DNA from 3 places in the [Clostridium] hylemonae DSM 15053 genome. Region 2 is predicted to be linked to each of the others. Evidence: predicted binding sites of a transcription regulator. Region 2 holds the regulator's gene; each other region holds the start of a gene.
The links. The regulator Rex, encoded in region 2, represses fermentation and respiration genes when NADH is low (regulators of the CRP and FNR family bind a similar motif). The targets are predictions, from matches to a motif close to ATTGTTAANTANTTAACAAT.
Positions count from the first base shown of each region.

Region 1: LAJLEIBI_RS13010 (trans-4-hydroxy-L-proline dehydratase activase) is a predicted target of Rex. The motif match lies at 3,621-3,640, and genes of this name have one in related genera.
Region 3: LAJLEIBI_RS07365 (Zn-dependent hydrolase) is a predicted target of Rex. The motif match lies at 3,070-3,089, and genes of this name have one in related genera.

Region 1 is NZ_CP036524.1:2,788,576-2,794,565, forward strand. Features, by position in the region: gene LAJLEIBI_RS13000 (acylphosphatase) at 1-104, opposite strand, end outside; gene hypD (trans-4-hydroxy-L-proline dehydratase) at 254-2,629, opposite strand; gene LAJLEIBI_RS13010 (trans-4-hydroxy-L-proline dehydratase activase) at 2,634-3,542, opposite strand; gene LAJLEIBI_RS13015 (DUF1848 domain-containing protein) at 3,699-4,655, opposite strand; gene LAJLEIBI_RS13020 (MerR family transcriptional regulator) at 4,749-5,372, opposite strand; gene LAJLEIBI_RS13025 (biotin transporter BioY) at 5,519-5,990, shown strand, end outside.
Region 2 is NZ_CP036524.1:1,776,223-1,782,212, forward strand. Features, by position in the region: gene LAJLEIBI_RS08115 (helix-turn-helix domain-containing protein) at 1-592, opposite strand, end outside; gene LAJLEIBI_RS08120 (ABC-F family ATP-binding cassette domain-containing protein) at 746-2,665, opposite strand; gene LAJLEIBI_RS08125 (redox-sensing transcriptional repressor Rex) at 2,819-3,469, shown strand; gene LAJLEIBI_RS08130 (bifunctional ADP-dependent NAD(P)H-hydrate dehydratase/NAD(P)H-hydrate epimerase) at 3,591-5,090, shown strand; gene alr (alanine racemase) at 5,091-5,990, shown strand, end outside.
Region 3 is NZ_CP036524.1:1,600,990-1,606,979, forward strand. Features, by position in the region: gene LAJLEIBI_RS07350 (M20 family metallo-hydrolase) at 1-106, shown strand, start outside; gene LAJLEIBI_RS07355 (FadR/GntR family transcriptional regulator) at 133-1,137, shown strand; gene LAJLEIBI_RS07360 (PucR family transcriptional regulator) at 1,313-2,983, shown strand; gene LAJLEIBI_RS07365 (Zn-dependent hydrolase) at 3,210-4,457, shown strand; gene LAJLEIBI_RS07370 (NAD(P)/FAD-dependent oxidoreductase) at 4,492-5,652, shown strand; gene LAJLEIBI_RS07375 (electron transfer flavoprotein subunit beta/FixA family protein) at 5,678-5,990, shown strand, end outside.

The DNA of each region.
Region 1 (5,990 bases), 1.0 Mb from region 2:
CAGCCGGTGAGCCCGAGCGACCTTGCAAGATATTTGGCCGTGTAGCGGAAGCCCACGCCCTGGACTCTGCCTTTAAACACGTACCGTCTGCGGATCTCTGCCATCTTATCCCCACTTTCCACATTAGTTTTCCATCCTATTGTAGACTTTTTTACAGAGAAAATCAATTGGGGACAGGGTGAAACGCGGCTGGGGACGGAGGTTTTTTAAAAAACCTCCGTCCCCAGCCGCGTTTCACCCTGTCCCCAGCCGTTTAACTAAAGCTCTGTTCTGTCCGCTCGATGATTTCGTCCTGCAGCGCCTTGCTCAGATTTCTGAAGTGGTCGCTGTAGCCTGCCACGCGCACGATCAGATCCTTATAATCTTCCGGATGCTCCTGCGCCTGTATGAGTGTCTCTTTATCGATAACGTTAAACTGAATGTGGTGTCCGTCCATGTTGAAGTAGGTGCGCACGAGATTGGCCATCTGGTCAAGCCCTTCTTCTCCGGCAACTACACTCGGTGTGAACTTCTGGTTCAGCAGTGTTCCGCCTGTCTGAAGGTGGTCCATCTTGGCACACGATTTCACGACAGATGTAGGACCGTTTGTATCCGCGCCTTTTTCCGGAGAGATTCCCTCGGATACGGGCTTGTGGGCCAGACGTCCGTTGGGGCTTGCCATCATGACGTCACCGAAGTATACGTGGCACGTGGTTGGCAGCATGTTGATGCGGTACATACCGCCGAGCATATTCGGCCGTCCCGTCACCTGGCTTCTGTAGTATTCAAACACATCTTTCATGATGCTGTCTGCATAGTCGTCGTCATTTCCGTATTTCGGCGTCTTGTTGCACACAATATTCCAGATCCTGTCATGCCCTTCAAAATTATCCTCCAGCGCCTGCATCAGCTCTTCCATCGTAAATGTCTTCTTTTCATATACGTTGTACTTCACAGCGGCCAGACAGTCTGTGATCGTTCCGATCCCTACTCCCTGGAGATATTTTGTATTGTATCTTGCGCCGCCTCCATTGTAGTCTTTCCCTTTGGAGATACAGTCGTTCGTGATGATGGATAAGAACGGCACCGGCATATTTTCTGCGTATATCTTCTCGATAACATTGCTTCCCTGCACTTTGATATCAATGAAATATTTCATCTGCTTTTTAAATGCGTCGTAAAGTTCTTCGTATGTCTCGAAGTCCGCCGCATATCCGAGCTCAAGGCCGAGCTGCTGCCCGCTTACTTTATCGTATCCGTTGTTCAGTGTCAGTTCAAATATCTTCGGTATATTAAAGTATCCGGTGAGAATATATGCCTCGTTGCCGAACGCCCCTGTCTCCACACATCCGCTCGTGCCGCCGCGCCTTGCATCCTCCAGTGATTTTCCTGCGTTGAGCAGCTCCTGTACGATAGCTTCTGTGTTGTAGAATGCCGGCTGTCCCCAGCCTTTGCGTGAGATCTCACAGGCACGTTTGAGGAACTTCTGCGGTGTCTTTCTGCTGATCTGTACATTGGAACTTGGCTGCAGCAGCTTCATCTCATCCATGCAGTCCAGTATGAGATAACTTACATTGTTCACGCCATTCTCTCCGTTTGGAGCGATTCCGCCTGTGTTGAGGTTTGCAAAATCTGTGTATGTGCTGCTCTCTTTCAGCGTGATCCCAACCTTCGGCGGTGCCGGCTGGTTGTTGAATTTAACCCACAGACACTCTAGCAGTTCCAGCGCTTTCTCATCATCCAGAACGCCCGCTTCCACATCCTTTTCATAAAATGGATTCAAATGCTGGTCAAGACGCCCCGGGCTGTACGCATCCCATGGATTCAGCTCACTCGTGACACCGAGATGTACAAACCAGTACATCTGGATCGCCTGCCAGTATGTCTCTGGCTTATGAGCCGGGACAACGTCACAGTTGGCCGCGATCTGAAGCAGTTCTTCCCTGCGCTTTGGATCTGTCTCCTTCTGAGCCAGGTCTCTTGCGAGAGCCGCATACCGTTCACCGAGGATCATAATGGCGTCGCAGGCAATTTTCATGCCCTCCAGCTCATTTTTCTTATCCAATGCCTCCGGATCATGAAAGAAATCCAGTTTATCTATGGATGCCTGGATATCCTCCTTATAATCGAGAAATCCCTTTTCATATATTTTCACAGAACCAACCGTATGTCCCGGTCCGCGCTGCTCCATAAATTCTGTAAACAGTCCTGCTTCGTACGCCTTCTTCCACTCCGGTGTCATCTGTCTCAGGATCTTGTTGCGGATGCATCTCTTATCCCAGAACGGGATCATCACCTTTTCCTGTGTCTCAAAATCTTTTTCTTTTACCTTAAAGCTTATGAGTTCCCGGTCATTCATGACATGCATATCTTCCATCGTATGGCAGCACAGTTCCGGGAATGTAGGAGATGCCTGGGGAGAGTCGCCTTTCTCGCCCACAATGAGCTCTCCCTCTCCTATGTATAAAGTCTTCGCTGCAAAATAATCTTTCAGCACCTGCGCGCGCAGTTCCGGAACAGAGAGGGCTCCCTCGTATGTCTCATACGTCTTTGTCATACTTTCGGCCCGCTCCATGTCAATATGTGCCGGTGTGTCCAGGCTGAGCTTTCTGAGTTTCCTGATGCGTTCGTTCATTCCTCTTTCTTCCATTTTCTTAACCTCCTATTTTTACATTCTGGAATCCTGATTGTTTAAACAGTGTCACAAACTGCTCCATCTCTTCGCCGGACGGCGCGTGAAGCTTAGTTCCGCCATATGTAAGCCCAAGCTTTTCATATTTTCCTGAGCCTGTATTGTGGTAGGGGAGAAGATTTATATTCGCCACCCTGATCTGTTTCTCCCTGAGGTATCTGATGATCTCTTCCATATCTTCTTTCGTTCCGTTTACTTCCCGTATGACCGGAATACGGATATATATACGGGCGCCTTTGCTGCTGATCCGTTCCAGATTCTCCAGAATCTGTTCATTCCCCATGCCCATATACTTTTTATGTATCTCGTTGTCCATCGTCTTGATGTCATACAAAAAGGTATCTGTATATGGGAGCAGCCGTTCAAAATTTTCGTACGGCGCCTGTCCGCACGTATCTATGGCCACCGATATGCCCATCCTGTCAAGCCTTTTTACAAGTTCTTCTACGTAATCCATATCCGCCATCATGACTTCCCCGCCGGACAGTGTTACTCCGCCGCCGGATTCTTCATAGAACATCTCGTCTTTTCTCAGCTCTTTTACCAGTTCACTGACCGTATATTCTTTCCCTGCCACTTCCCGCAGATTCAGGTTACAGCTGTCCACACATGTGCCGCAGCCGGTACAGAGCTTCCGGTCTGTGACCATCTTTCCTGCCTCTTCCCGCACGGCATTCTGCGGACAGACCACGGCGCAGCTTCCGCACCCGGCACACCGCTCACTGTCACAGAGCAGCTGGGGCTTAAAGCACTGCGTCTCCGGATTGTGGCACCAGAGGCATTTCAGCAGACACCCTTTAAAAAATACCGTCGTCCGTATCCCGTCGCCGTCGTGGATAGAATACTTCTGGATGCTTGTTATCAAACTCATTTCTTCACCTCACACGTTGTTCGTTTGTTATTAGACTAACGTTCGTACTTTAGTCTAAACATAGCAAAAAAACAGCTCCTTGTCAATAATTTATCAAGGAACTGCGTATCATTTCATGAAATTCAATATATTATATCCAGTATTTTTGTGCACATTTCACAAAGCATCTTTCGGCGCGCCGACGCCGTAAGGAAGGTCAAACAGTGATATCTGCATATCTCTGCCGGACTGTACCTTACGCTCCACGATCGTCTCATCTCCGCGCAGATGTCCGACAAGAAGCGGTGACTCCGGGTCGTGCTGAGCATGCTTCTTCTTAGCGCTCTCAGCGCCTCCTGTAGCGTAACAATACCGGCATCCGTTGACACAGGTGTCGTACATCCCAATATCAATACTCTCCGCGCATCTGCATTCTTTTCTCTGTCCGGCGTCCTTTTTCAGATCAAGTTTATAGCCGATGATCTTGCGTATTTTCTCCTTATCGATACAAGCGCTGTGATGTATGCCGTACCTCTCCAGATTTATTTTCTCAGCGCAGGTGTACAGCGGGAGTTTGTACTTCCCGGCAATTTCGGACAGCCCCTTTGCCGCCTCCAGCATATCTTCCTCTTCCATCTCCGGATAAGGATTCTCTCTGCAGCCGTCCATGAAACTGATGATACACCGGTCTGTATAATTGTGAAGCCATTCGCACATCATCTCAAACTTTTCCAGATGATAGCCAAGCGTGTACTTTCCGCTCAGGATGATCGGATCAAATCTCCAGTCGACCCGCTCTCTCCCGAGACGCTCGGCAAGCAGCACAAAAGTGGCCATCGATTCCTCTGTTGAAGGTATATTTTCCTCCATGTCTTTCTCATAATCTGTGACAGTCATCTGAAAGCAATACCGGTATCCAAGCCGGTCGATCTCCTTGAGACCGGGCAGGAGCGGCTCCGGATTCTTCGTCCAGAACACAATACAATCAACCGTATCCGGTGACAAGGCGATACGGCTGATCTTTTTCCTGTTGTATGGATTTGGCACTAATATCTCCCCCGCTTTCAGGCGGTTGACAAACCAGTCCGGATAACACGCGGGGATATCGGTTCTTCTGCTTGCGCTGATTATCATCTCTGCTCTCCTGACTCCTTTAATTCTTATAATATACTGAAAAAATAAAGTTGTCAAAGGAAGAAAAATTCCATTCCCCGGAGCCTGCCATGCCTAGCTCATACTGTCTTCTTTATAGTGCTCAATCCTGTAATCGATCACTCCCATCACAGCGACTGCCGCCAGTGCGGAAAACATCAGCGGAACGCTCAGCCAGAACGGCAGTTCATAATGAAATACAAATTTCAGGGACAGCATAACAGGCATATATATCAGAAATACGGTCTGCCATATTCTGTTGCACATATTCCTGTAGCTTTCCAGACGGTAGATTTTATCCAGCTTCATTATCTTCACTCCTCTCATCTTAAAGAAATCGTTCTGCATATCCATCAGAGTTACATCCAGCTCATCAAACGTGTCGTTCCTATGCATAAGCTCGTCACAGAGACCTCTCGCCTCGGACAGCTCTGCCAGCTCTCTTTCAAGCGCTGCCTTTCTCATACCGACAACGTCCGAAACTGTCCGTTTGCCTTCTTTTACCAGCTTGATATCCTTCACCGGAACGCCGAGCACTCTCAGGAATTTGATCTTTTTCAGATCTTCCACATCCTGCATGCTGTACTCCCGGTAATTATTTTCCTTATTTCTCTCCGGAGCCAGAAGGCCTTCGTCCTCATAATAACGGATGTTTGCTTTTTTCATATCTACGAGATTTTCTACTTCTTTAATTGTCAAATGTATTCCTCCTTACATGTATCTAACACCTTAAAGTAACTTGAATGTCAATAGTTTTCTGCATTGTTAACTATATTTTTTATCAGGTTGACAATCTTTTGATTTTCAGATATACTGCCTACAGAATCATTTATGAGGAGGCTGCTATGAACGAAAGAAAATTATCCATTCAAGATATCTGTACTATCAGTCTGTGTACTGCAGTTACCGCAATTATGGCACAGATATCCATACCTATGCCGATGGGGGTGCCGATGACCATGCAGACGTTTGCTGTTACGCTCGCGGCGGTCATACTCGGCGCCAAAAAGGGCGCTGCCGCTTCGCTTATCTATGTACTGCTCGGCGCCGCAGGCGTACCGGTCCTGGCTAACTTTACCGGCGGTTACCAATATCTCATCGGTCCTACCGGAGGATTTCTTCTTACCTTTCCTGTTATGGCATATATCATCGGACTTGGCGCAGAAAAGTTCCGGCGCGCAAACAGCGGCTTCATTATCTGCCTTATCCTGGGAACTGCTGTGAACTACATCGGCGGCATCGCGATGTTCTGCCTTGTGACGGGCAGCAGTGTGTGGGCCGGCTTCACCGCCTGCGTACTTCCGTTCATCCCGACCG
Region 2 (5,990 bases):
CCGCATTGTTAAATATCATTGCGCCGATGATAATATTTTTGTCTTTCATTATGAGCGCCTGCTTTTTTTGGACACTTTGTTTTAACCGCTCCAAATATTCATCTTCATTCAAGTAAGGAAAACCATCTACAACAAGACAAAGCAGATCCATCCAGGCCGGAATATCGTTTTCCACAGCATAAACAATGTCTGCCTGCCAATCAATATCTGTGCTGGTCTTTGTGGGATTATCATTCAGAATATATGTAAGCTGTAATGGGTAAAACTCCTCTGCCTCTCGATACTGGTTTGGAGTTTTTTTGTACATGTGCTTAAATACAGTGGTAAATGACTGCTGACTTTTGTAACCCGCGGTCAAAGCGATCTCAATAATAGGTTTATCGGAGAACACAAGCAGTTTAGCAGCTTCAGTCAATCTGCGCCGCTGCACATAGTCATGAATTGTCAGACCGACTGTGTCTATAAACACACGGTGCAGATGATACTTGGAATAATGGACCGCATTGGCTACTATTTCCAAATCCAGTTTGCCGGCTAAATTGCTTTCAATGTAGTCTATTGCTGCTTTTACACTTATAATGTTGATCTGCATTGCGGTCCCCTCCTTTCTCTGCAATATTATATCAGGTATTTTACACGAATCTTTCATTATTCTTGCTGTTATTATTTAATACAGGGAAAATACACGGGGCGCACATTAAGTAATCAATGCGCGCCCCGTTCTCTGGCGGGAGAGTGTCCGGGATCAATCAGCCAGCTCTTCCCATCTTATATACAATTCTTCAAGCTCTGTGTGGATTGCGGCTTTCTCTGCCGCCAGCTCCTGACATTGTACGGAATTCGTGTATACCTCTTCCTGTGTCATGAGGATGTCTATCTCAGTGTCGCGCTCTTCCAGAGCAGTGATCCGTTCTTCTGTCTTTTTCAGATCATTCTGGCGTTTCCGTTCCTTCGCCTGGGCTTCCTTTTGTTCCTGCCAGCTCAGTTTAGATTCGGACACGGCCTCCTGCGCCCGGGATAAATCTTCAGACTGCCCGGATCCGGCATATACGGCGGTAAGCTCTTCTTTCTTTTCAAGGTAGTAATCGTAATTCCCAATATAATTGACAAAGGTCTGATTCACGAGGTCAAGGATTCTTGTGGCCGTCTCGTTGATAAAGTACCGGTCATGCGACACATAAAGCACAGTGCCGGTGTAATCGTTCAAGGCTTTTTCCAGAATCTCCTTGGACGTAATATCGAGATGGTTGGTCGGCTCGTCGAGGATGAGAAAATTTGCTTCCGAGAGCATGAGCTTGGCCAGTGACACACGTCCCCGCTCGCCGCCGCTTAAGTCCCCGATCATCTTGAACACGTCGTCGCCTGTGAAGAGGAAGGCGGCCAGCATATTGCGGATCTGCGTGTTTGTGAGATGCGGATAGTCGTCGGAGATCTCTTCAAAGATCGTCTTGTCCATGTGGAGCACGTGGTGTTCCTGATCATAGTATCCTATCTCTACATTGGTTCCGAGCGTAAAGGTCCCGCTGTCGGCAGGCACTACGTTGTTCAGTATCTTAAGAAGCGTCGTCTTGCCCGTTCCGTTGTCACCGATGACGGCAACATGTTCGCCTCTTTTTATCTCAAAGCTGACATCGGAAAACAGACGCTGGGACGGAAAGGACTTGCCCAGATGCTCCACGCTCAGCACATCATTTCCACTGATGCAGGACGGCTCCAGCGACAGATGTATCTCTGTGTTCGTCTCCTTTGGTTTTTCGACCGGCTGCAGTTTGGATAGCATTTTCTCGCGGCTTTCGGCCCGTTTGACAGATTTCTCCCGGTTAAAGGAGCGGAGCTTTTCGATCACTGCCTCCTGATGTTTGATCTCCTGCTGCTGGTTCATATATTCTTTCAGCTTCGCGTCCCGTATCATCTTTTTTTTCTCGGCATACTGGCTGTAATTGCCCATGTAGACGGAGAGTGTGCCAAGTTCGATCTCAAGCACCTTCGTCACGACTCTGTTCAGAAAATAACGGTCATGTGAGACGATAAGTACGGCGCCCTGATAATTTAACAGATAGGTTTCAAGCCATGCGATGGAGTTGAGGTCCAGATGGTTCGTCGGCTCATCCAGAAGAAGAATGTCAGGCTTTGTCAAAAGAAGCTTGCCGAGAGAGACCCTGGTTTTCTGCCCTCCGGACAGTGTGTCAACGCTCTTGGCAAAATCCGATTCGTCAAACCCGAGACCTTTTAAAACCCCGGTGATCTCACTTTCATAGGCATAGCCGTTGGCCCGCTCAAAGGCAGCGGTCAGACGGTTATATGTGTCAAGGCGCGCTTTTAAAGCATCTCCTTCGAGATGCTTTAATTCCAGTTCGATCGTGCGTATCTGGCGTTCGGTCTCGATGATATCCGCCTTTGCCGTCCTCACCTCTTCATATATAGTATTGCCGCCTGTCATTTCCTGGTGCTGTGCCAGATAGCCGAGCGTCTTTCCTTTTGTGAGTATGACTTCTCCGGCGTCAGCCGGAAGCTCGCCGACCATCATTTTCAGTATGGTCGATTTTCCGGCGCCGTTTGGCCCTACGAGGGCGGCTTTCTCATAGTCTTCTATATGAAAAGACGCATCTCTTACGATGACATCTTCTCCAAATGCTTTACTTATTCCGTGACATGCCAGTATCATAACTTCCTCCCACGCCGCGCCTGCAATGCTTCAAAAGCGGGCGCTGCTACCATTCATTATATCGAAAATAGGACAAAATACAACTAAAAGTTTGACTTTGAAGTGACAATTCTATATAATATTTTTTAGAACGTAACAGGAAGGTGAGTGCTAGTGGAAGAAAGAGAAATCTCTCAGGCGGTGATACGCAGGCTGCCAAGATATTACAGATATTTGGGGGAACTGCTGGAAAACGGGGTCGAAAGAATCTCCTCCAACGATTTGAGCAAGAGAATGAAAGTTACTGCATCTCAGATTCGTCAGGACCTTAACAATTTCGGCGGTTTCGGACAGCAGGGATACGGTTACAATGTAAAGTATTTATATACAGAGATAGGCAAGATTCTCGGTCTGGAGGAAGACCACAATATTGTCATCATCGGAGCAGGTAATCTGGGACAGGCGCTTGCCAATTATGCGGCTTTTGAAAAAAGAGGGTTTATCTTAAAGGGCATTTTCGATGTGAACCCGAGGCTGAACGGTGTTTCGATCAGAGGCGTGCCGATACGCATGATGGACGAACTCAAAGACTTTGTCCAGAATAATAATGTAGAGATCGCCGTACTTACGATTCCGAAGGAAAAGGCGATCGAGGTGGCAAACATGCTTGTAGAAAATGGTGTGCGCGCGATCTGGAATTTTGCGCATACCGATCTGAATCTGCCTGACCACATTATCGTCGAGAATGTTCACCTGTCTGAAAGCCTCATGAGGCTGTCTTACAATATCAGCCGTTACAACGATGAGCACAGCGGCAAAAAATAAGGAAGTATAAAAACGTGTAACGATGGGCATGTGAAGAACAGGCTTGTCTTTACACGTTCTTTTATATACCGGGGAGCTTTGGGTGAAAAAGGTTCCGGGAAAATAACAGGAGGTGAGAGGTATGAAATATTTACTGAATGCATCCCAGATGAAGCGCGCAGACGAGTATACGACCGGCCGGCTTCGGATTCCGTCACTGGAACTGATGGAGCGTGCCGCGGCCGGGTGTGTGGATCACATGGAAGAAAGCGGCCTGGACCTGACAAATGTGTGCGTAGTATGCGGGACCGGAAACAATGGCGGCGACGGCTTTGCGGCCGCAAGGATGCTGACAGAAAAAGGGCACAGGGTCACGGCTGTTCTCTGCGGGGAAGAAGAACACTGCACAAAGGAGACAAAGGAGCAGATAAAGCGGCTGAGGCAGACGGGCGCCGCAATCACTACGGAATTCAGGGAAGACAGCTACAGTGTGGTCATTGATGCACTGTTCGGCGTCGGATTAAACCGTGAGATCGAAGGAAAACGCAGGGAGCTTATTGACGCCATGAACCGCTCCGGGGGATTTAAGCTGGCGGTCGACATTCCGTCCGGCGTGTGCGCGGACAGCGGCGCTGTCATGGGGACTGCCTTTCGGGCGGACGCGACAGTGACGTTCCAGGAGATGAAGCTTGGCATGGAATTATATCCGGGAAAAGAGTATGCTGGTAAGACAGTGACAGTCAATATAGGGATAGATACGTCAGAGATAAAAAAGGAAAAAGACGCGGCATTTACGTATGAATGCGGTGAGTATAAAAGCCTGCTTCCGGTGCGCAGGGCGGATTCCAACAAAGGTACTTATGGCAGGGTGCTGGTCATCGCGGGAAGCAGGGGCATGTCGGGGGCGGCTTACCTGAATGCCAGAGCAGCGTATACGGCGGGCGCGGGACTCGTTCAGATCTATACGTCGGAGGATAACCGCGTGATACTGCAGACGCAGCTGCCCGAGGCCATCATCAGGACATATGACTTTTACGATGAAGTGGAATTGTTAAAGCTCCTGAACTGGGCTGATGTCGTAAGTGTCGGTTCAGGGATCGGAACGAGTGACAAATCACGAAAGATACTCAGGACGGTTATGGAGAATGTGGAGGTGCCGTGTGTGATAGACGCGGACGGACTGAATCTGATAGCAGACCATAAGAAGTATCTTGACCGGCTGAGGCATGAAAACTTTATATTCACCCCCCACATGAAAGAAATGTCCCGTATGACAGGCAAAGATATTCCGCAGCTGAGAGCGCGCAGAATAGAGATACTGCGTGAATTTGCAGAAGAGTACAGTGTCACGTGTGTGCTTAAGGATGCCCGGACAGTTACCATGCCTGCGGGAGGCCGTCCTTATGTGAATCTGTCCGGAAATGCATCTATGGCCAAGGCCGGTTCAGGTGATGTGCTCGCCGGTATAATTGCCGGTCTGCTCGCGCAGGGACTGGACCTGACAGACGCCGCAGTGCTTGGGACATATCTTCACGGCAGGGCGGGAGAACTGGCAAGCCGTGACAAGGGGAGTTACAGTGTCATGGCCTCTGACCTGATCGAATACACAGGGAGAGCCATGAAGGAAGAGGAGGACAGATAGATGAAAGCGTATAACAGAGTATGTGCCAGGATAGACCTGGATGCAGTGGAATATAATATAGAAATGATGAAGAATAACGTCCGGGACGGCGCAAAGATGCTCGGTGTTGTCAAGACAGACGGTTACGGACACGGTGCGGTACAGATCGCAAAGATGCTCTCGCCGAAGGATTATATGTGGGGATTTGCGGTTGCCACACTTGACGAGGCTGTTGTCCTTCGCCATGGAGGGATCGAAAAACCGATCCTCGTTCTCGGATGCATTTTCCCCGATCAGCGGGAGGATATGATAAAACACGACATCCGTATGACTTTGTACACCGAAGAAATGGCCCGCGAAGTGTCTGAGCTTGCGGTCAAAATAGGAAAGCAGGCATATATTCATATTAAGCTTGATACTGGAATGTCAAGACTTGGGTTCCTGATCGGGGAAGAAGCGGCGGACATCATAGAGCGCATCAGCAAAATGCCGAATCTCGTCATGGAGGGCATGTATACACATTTTGCGAAAGCGGATGAGATCGATAAGTCTTTCACCGGGAAGCAGATCAGGAACTATGTGTGGATGAAGGAAACACTCGAAAAGAGAGGGGTGGCCTTCACGTATTACCACTGCTCCAACAGTGCGGGAATCATCGATGTCCCGGAGGCGAACATGGACCTGGTGCGGGCCGGTATCTCTACTTACGGCCTGTATCCGTCCGAAGAAGTACATAAAGAAAATGTTCCGCTTAAGCCGGCTATGGAGCTTATCAGCCATGTGGCGCACGTTAAATGGGTAGATGCGGGGACGCCGGTAAGCTACGGCGGCACGTACATTACAGACAGGAGAACAAAGATAGCCACGATCCCGGTAGGGTACGGTGACGGCTATCCGAGAAGTCTCTCCAACAAGGGATAT
Region 3 (5,990 bases), 180 kb from region 2:
CAAAGAAGGAAGAAGCCATTGTCCGGTTGAATTTACAAAATACAGTGACTTTGCAAAGGGAACTGTCATCATGCAGAAGCTGGCGGAAAAGCTTCTCGACAAATAATAGACCGGACCGGGGCGCAGAAACTTATGAGCAGCCAGAAGTTGAATCCAATATATAAAAAGGAAAATCTCCGCCAGCTGAGAAGATATCTCAACATGACCCAGAGAGAATTTATCTGCCGGTTCCTTTCCGACGGGGAGGGAACGCCGTCCATGAGCCCGGCTACCTATTCCAATCTTGAGTCCAAAGGCGGGAGACGGCTGGATGAAGTGATCCTCTCAGCCGCCGCCGCTCTGAATATGGATTCCATGCTGTTTTCCATGAAGCCGGAGGAATTTGTGCGGAAGATGGATATTGTCCTTGCGGGGACCGAAGCGGCGGAACGTATGAGCAGAAATGCCGCCAAAAAGGGAAGGATCGATGAACTTCTCTTCAGGCTCACGATGTATTTTGCCGAGAAACTGATGGACAAAGAGCTGAAAAAGGGAGACCAGATAGAGTCGGACAGAGTGCTGGCAAAGAAGATGAATGTCGGGCGTTCGGCGATCCGCGAGGCGCTCAAGGTGCTGGACGTTCTCGGGATGATCGATATCCGTCCCGGACAGGGGACGTATATAAGCAGCGCGGAGGCAGACTTCTTTATAATACCGCTGTCGTGGTCGCTTTTCTTGAACGGCAGCCAGGTGGAGGATATACTGACGGTCAGAAATCTTCTGGAGGTGAAGGCGGCGGAGCTGGCCGCCGGCAGTGCAAAGAGCGCGGGGATCCGGAAGCTTGAGGAGATCTCAGAGCTCATCCGCAGGGCGTACGAAGATCAGAACCAGAAAGAGTTTCTCGAGTATGACATAGAATTTCATACGTGTATCGCAGAGTGCTCCGGAAGCCGGGTCATCTTAAGTATGATCCAGACGATCAGTAATCTCATGCGGCACATAAGCGGTACCGGGATGGCGGACGAAGCGCAGCTGAAGGCTATTTATGAAGAGCACCGGAACGTGTACCGTTTTATACTTGCCCATGACAGCAGCGGTGCTGCCAAAGCCATGGGGGAGCATCTGGAGCAGTCTGTCACGAGGTATAATTACAGATAATGAGACAAAAAAGGCACAGGTATGACAATTTACGTTATACGGCTGTGTCTTTTTGTGATATACTGTAAATATTCTCAGTCGGCCATACTGTAAATGTCCGGCTGTTGTCACCTGCTTATGGCCGGATATATGCGGCTGAAAACGGGCAGTATCAATGTTAGCGGAGAGGTTGAAAATGGGATTTAGTGTGGAAGAGCTGCTGCAGGCAGAGGAATTAAAAGATGTTAAGTTAATAAGCGGTGAACGCGGCCTTGACAGAGAGATCAAAGGAGTGACGATCATCGAAGCTCCGGATATCGTCAAATTTATTGACGGCGGAGAAGTTCTTCTGACAGGACTGTATGCGTTCCGGTCATGTACCGTCGAAGAATTTAAAGTGTATATCAACGAGCTGACGAGAAAGAGTGTCAGTGCGCTCATTCTAAAGCGCGGCAGGAAGGTGGAGAACGCTGACACGAAGATCCATCTTCTGCTGGAATTTTCCGAGACCCACGGGATACCTATCCTGGAGGTGCCTTTTGAATTTTCATTCAGAGATATCATGAGTCTTATCATGGAGCATCTGTTCAATGAAGAAGTGACAAGGCTTAAATATTTTAAAACGACATATGATAATTTTGCGGCGCTTGCCCTGACACCGGATTCCAAGGGAAAAGGGATCGAAAATATTCTGGACGTGCTTGCCAAGCTGATCCGCAATCCGGTCGCCGTCTTTAACCAGAACATGTCCTGTCTGGCTTCTACGGACGGAGCCGGCGGGGAGCTTAAGATCAGGAAGGATGCCGTACCGTTTGAACCGGGAACGTATTCCAATTACACATATCTGAAGCAGAACGGGGAAGTGTCCCAGTGCGTCATTCAGGTGAAGATGAGTTTCAGAGAAAAGATATATCTCGTTGTAAGTGAGGTGAACCAGCCGTTCAATACGATGGACAGCATAGCGGCAGAGAGCGCCATAACGGCTCTCAGGTTTGAATTTTCAAGGCAGTATGCAGTGACAGAGCTGGAAAAGAAGTTTCAAAATGATATTATGCACAATATACTGAACGGGAAAGTGCACTCCATCGGTGAGCTCCAGAAAAATACAGGACTGCTCGGTGTGGAGATCGACGGATGCTACCGGGTCATTGTGTTTGGGATGAAGAACGAGAGCAGTGCGAAGGGGGACTTCAAAGCCAGGGTGAAGGACACAAACGTGCTGAGCACAGCCATATTTGCGCATATATCGGATGCAAAGATACATAATGACCTGGACAAGATCGTCGTGATTCAGAAGGTGCAAAAGGATCAGACGCAGGAGGAGTACCGCAGAGAGATCAAGGAAGTGGCGGAACAGGTACAGGCAGAGGTGTCTGCGTATAACAAGTATCTGAAAGTGAAGGCCGGCGTCGGAAGGCTTGTGGAAGGGATCATCAATCTTCCGGAGAGCTTTAAGGAGGCGAAAGAGGCGTTTATGTTCGTGGATGTGGCAGGGGAAGTATCGGAGGACGGGAATTCCCGGGCGATGCTGTTCTCGGATCTGGGCATATTTAAGCTTCTCTGCCAGCTGGACGACTCGTCCATGATGCTCGAATATGTGCCGGAGGGCCTGCAGAAGCTCTATAATTATAAGAAACCTCAGAGGGACGACCTGATCATAACGCTGAAGACTTATCTGGACAGGAACCAGAATCTGTCCAAGACGGCCCAGGATCTGTATGTACATTATAAGACGGCAGCCTACAGAATAGAGAAGATCACAAAGATAACGGGCATTGACTTTGACAATGCGAACGAAGTGCTGGCAGTGCGCATCGGCCTCGTAGTCTATAAGATGATAGAGAATTACAATAAGGATTTCATATAAATTCCGGGAAGAATCGGGAAGAGAGAGATAGTTTATCCAGACTAGATAAATTATCTCTCTTTTTTTATCTTTTTGCACCGATGTAATATGTTAAAAAATTATCTATAATGTGCAATATAGATAAAAAACATTTAGTCAGCAACAGTTATGTATGCTTATTGAACTACTGACAGCGAAGAGTAAGTGTGCACAATCACCAAGTCAGTAAGCAGTATGGAGGGATTTTATGGACATTAACTTGGAAAGAGTCCTTTCCCGTCTGGAAGAACTGTATCAGTGCGGAGCGCAGGATGACGGAACTTACACGAGAATGGCATATTCACCCGGGGATCTAAAAGGACGGGAGACATTCGCAGGATATTTCCGTAAGCTAGGACTTGAGCCGGTCATGGACAGCGCCGGTAATCTGAAGTTCCGGCTGGAGGGAGAGAATCCAAAACTGCCGGCCATCGTGACCGGTTCCCATCTGGATACGGTTCCGGACGGCGGAAAGTATGACGGCGTGCTCGGATGTGTGGCAGGACTTGAGATCTGCGAGACACTTCTGAAAAGCGGCAGGAGACTGAAACATCCGCTGGAAGTCGTCGTGTTTACCGACGAAGAGGGATTTCGTTTTGGCAGCGGACTTCTCGGAAGCGGCGCCATGTGCGGGGAAGAGCTTCATATCAGTGAGGCCGACGAGGACATGAACGGACAGACAAGGGGCGAAGTGATGAAAGCTTACGGGCTCCATGTGGCCGATGTCCCCAAAGCAAAGAGAGCCAGAGATTCTATACATTGCTTTCTGGAGCTTCACGTAGAGCAGGGAGCCTCTCTGTATAAGAACGGTACGCCTGTGGGCGTCGTATCTTCCATCGCCGGGGTGAGCCGTTATGAGATCACAGTCAAAGGGGAGGCCAACCACGCGGGAAGTACAGTGATGGCGGACCGCAGGGACGCTCTTGTGGCAGCGGCCGGGTTCATATCCGCAGTGCCCCGGATCGTGGAAGAGTACGGCAGCGCATATACGGTAGCCACCGTCGGCACGATGAAGGTAGTCCCAAATTCTGTCAATGTCATTCCGGGGACTTGTACTTTTAACCTGGAAATAAGGGATCAGGACAAAGAGATGATAGAGCTCATCGAAAGGAAACTGGAAGAGCAGCTTGGACGGATCTGTAAAGAGATGGGTGAGACTTACACATTTGAGCGTTTCTCTTACCACGAGCCGGCGCCTATGGCAGAGTGGGTGAAAGAAAGCATTGAAAAGTCGGTACAGGAACTTGACATTCCATATGCCGTGATACCAAGCGGCGCTTTTCATGATTCCCTTATCATGACAGCCAGGTTCCCGACGGGAATGATATTTGTTCCTAGTGTAGACGGCATCAGCCATTCGAGATATGAGTATACAGAAAAAGAAGATATCAGGCAGGGCTTAAGGGTACTTTTAGAAACGATCCTCAAGGTAGATGACATGAATGTCACATGTTAAAAAAATATAAGAAAAAAGAAAGGAAGGTAAAGTTATGGACAAGAAAAAAATTGGTATTATTGGCGGAGGTATTTCAGGAACATGTCTCGGATATCATCTGAGCCTTTATGATAATGCGGAGGTGGTCGTATTTGAAAAAGACACCATCGGAGGAGCTTCCACTGCAAAATCAGCGGGAACGGTATGTCTTTTTGACGATTCTTTGAGAAACAGATACTGGGATGTAAGACTGTATGGATTTGAGTCCTATCTCAAGATGGAGGAGGAAGAAAAGGGCTCCGCAGGTTTTGACAAGACCGGAACACTCGTAGTGGCTACAGACGAGAAGGTAGAGGCAACGATCAAGACTGGCATCGCGCTTGCCAAAGCCGCCGGCTATACAGGAGAATATATTACCGATAAGGACAGGATCAAAGAGATCCTTCCCGACATCTCGACGGAGAATATTCTCGGCGCCGGATATACGCAGGACGACGGATACTTCGACGGAACGATGATCTCCAATACATATGCAAAGAAAATGCAGAAGAACGGCGGAACGATCAAGACCGGCGTAAAAGTTACAGAAGTTAAGGTGGAAAACAACAAGATCAAAGGGCTCAGGACAAGCGACGGAGAAGATTATGAATTTGACTGTGTAGTAGACTGTACAGGGCCATGGAGCAAGTTTACAGGTGAGATGGTAGGAATGGATGTCCCGATCTGGCATACAAAGGCAGAAGCATTCTTCTTATGCCCTCCGGGAAAGAAATTAGGCTATACCTTCCCTGTATTAAAATATCCTGCGTTCTACGCCCTGAGAGCAGGCGACAATATCTTTATCTGCAAATCCCATCTGTCTATGGACCTGAACAATCCTATGCATGCAGGACAGTGGGATCCTGACAAGCTTCCGGCTACGGGCGGGACAGACGACTATTTCATCGATTTCCTGTTAGACCAGCTGGAGTGCAGAGTGCCTGGGATCGTGGACAGCGGTCTTGTATCTTCCTGGCTGTCCTACCGAGCAGAGCCGAAAGATTTCCTTCCGATCCTCGGAGAGACTCCTGTAGAGGGATACGTTCTCGCCACAGGATACGGCGGAAACGGTGTGATCGAGGCTCCGGCGGCCAGCAGAGACCTTGCGAAGTTCATTATGCGCGGCGAGAAGACACCATTGCTGGAAGACTGGGCATTTGAACGTCTGTTGAAATAAGGATATATAACAGAGAGGAGAAGTTATGAATATAGCAGTTCTTATAAAGCAGGTTCCCGTTTCCAATGACGTTTCCGTGGACCCGGAGACTCATGCGCTTGTGCGTGCCAGCTCCGAGGGTATGATCAACCCTGCGGATCTGAATGCGATCGAGGCGGCCATGGTCTTAAAAGAACAGACGGAAGGGAAAGTCGTGGTATTTACGATGGGTCCTCCGGATGCAGAGAAGGCATTGAGAGATGCGATGGCGCTCGGCTGTGATGAGAGCTGTCTCATTACGGACAGATGCCTTGCCGGAGGAGATACTGTCGCCACGGCAAAGGTGCTTGCAAAAAGCC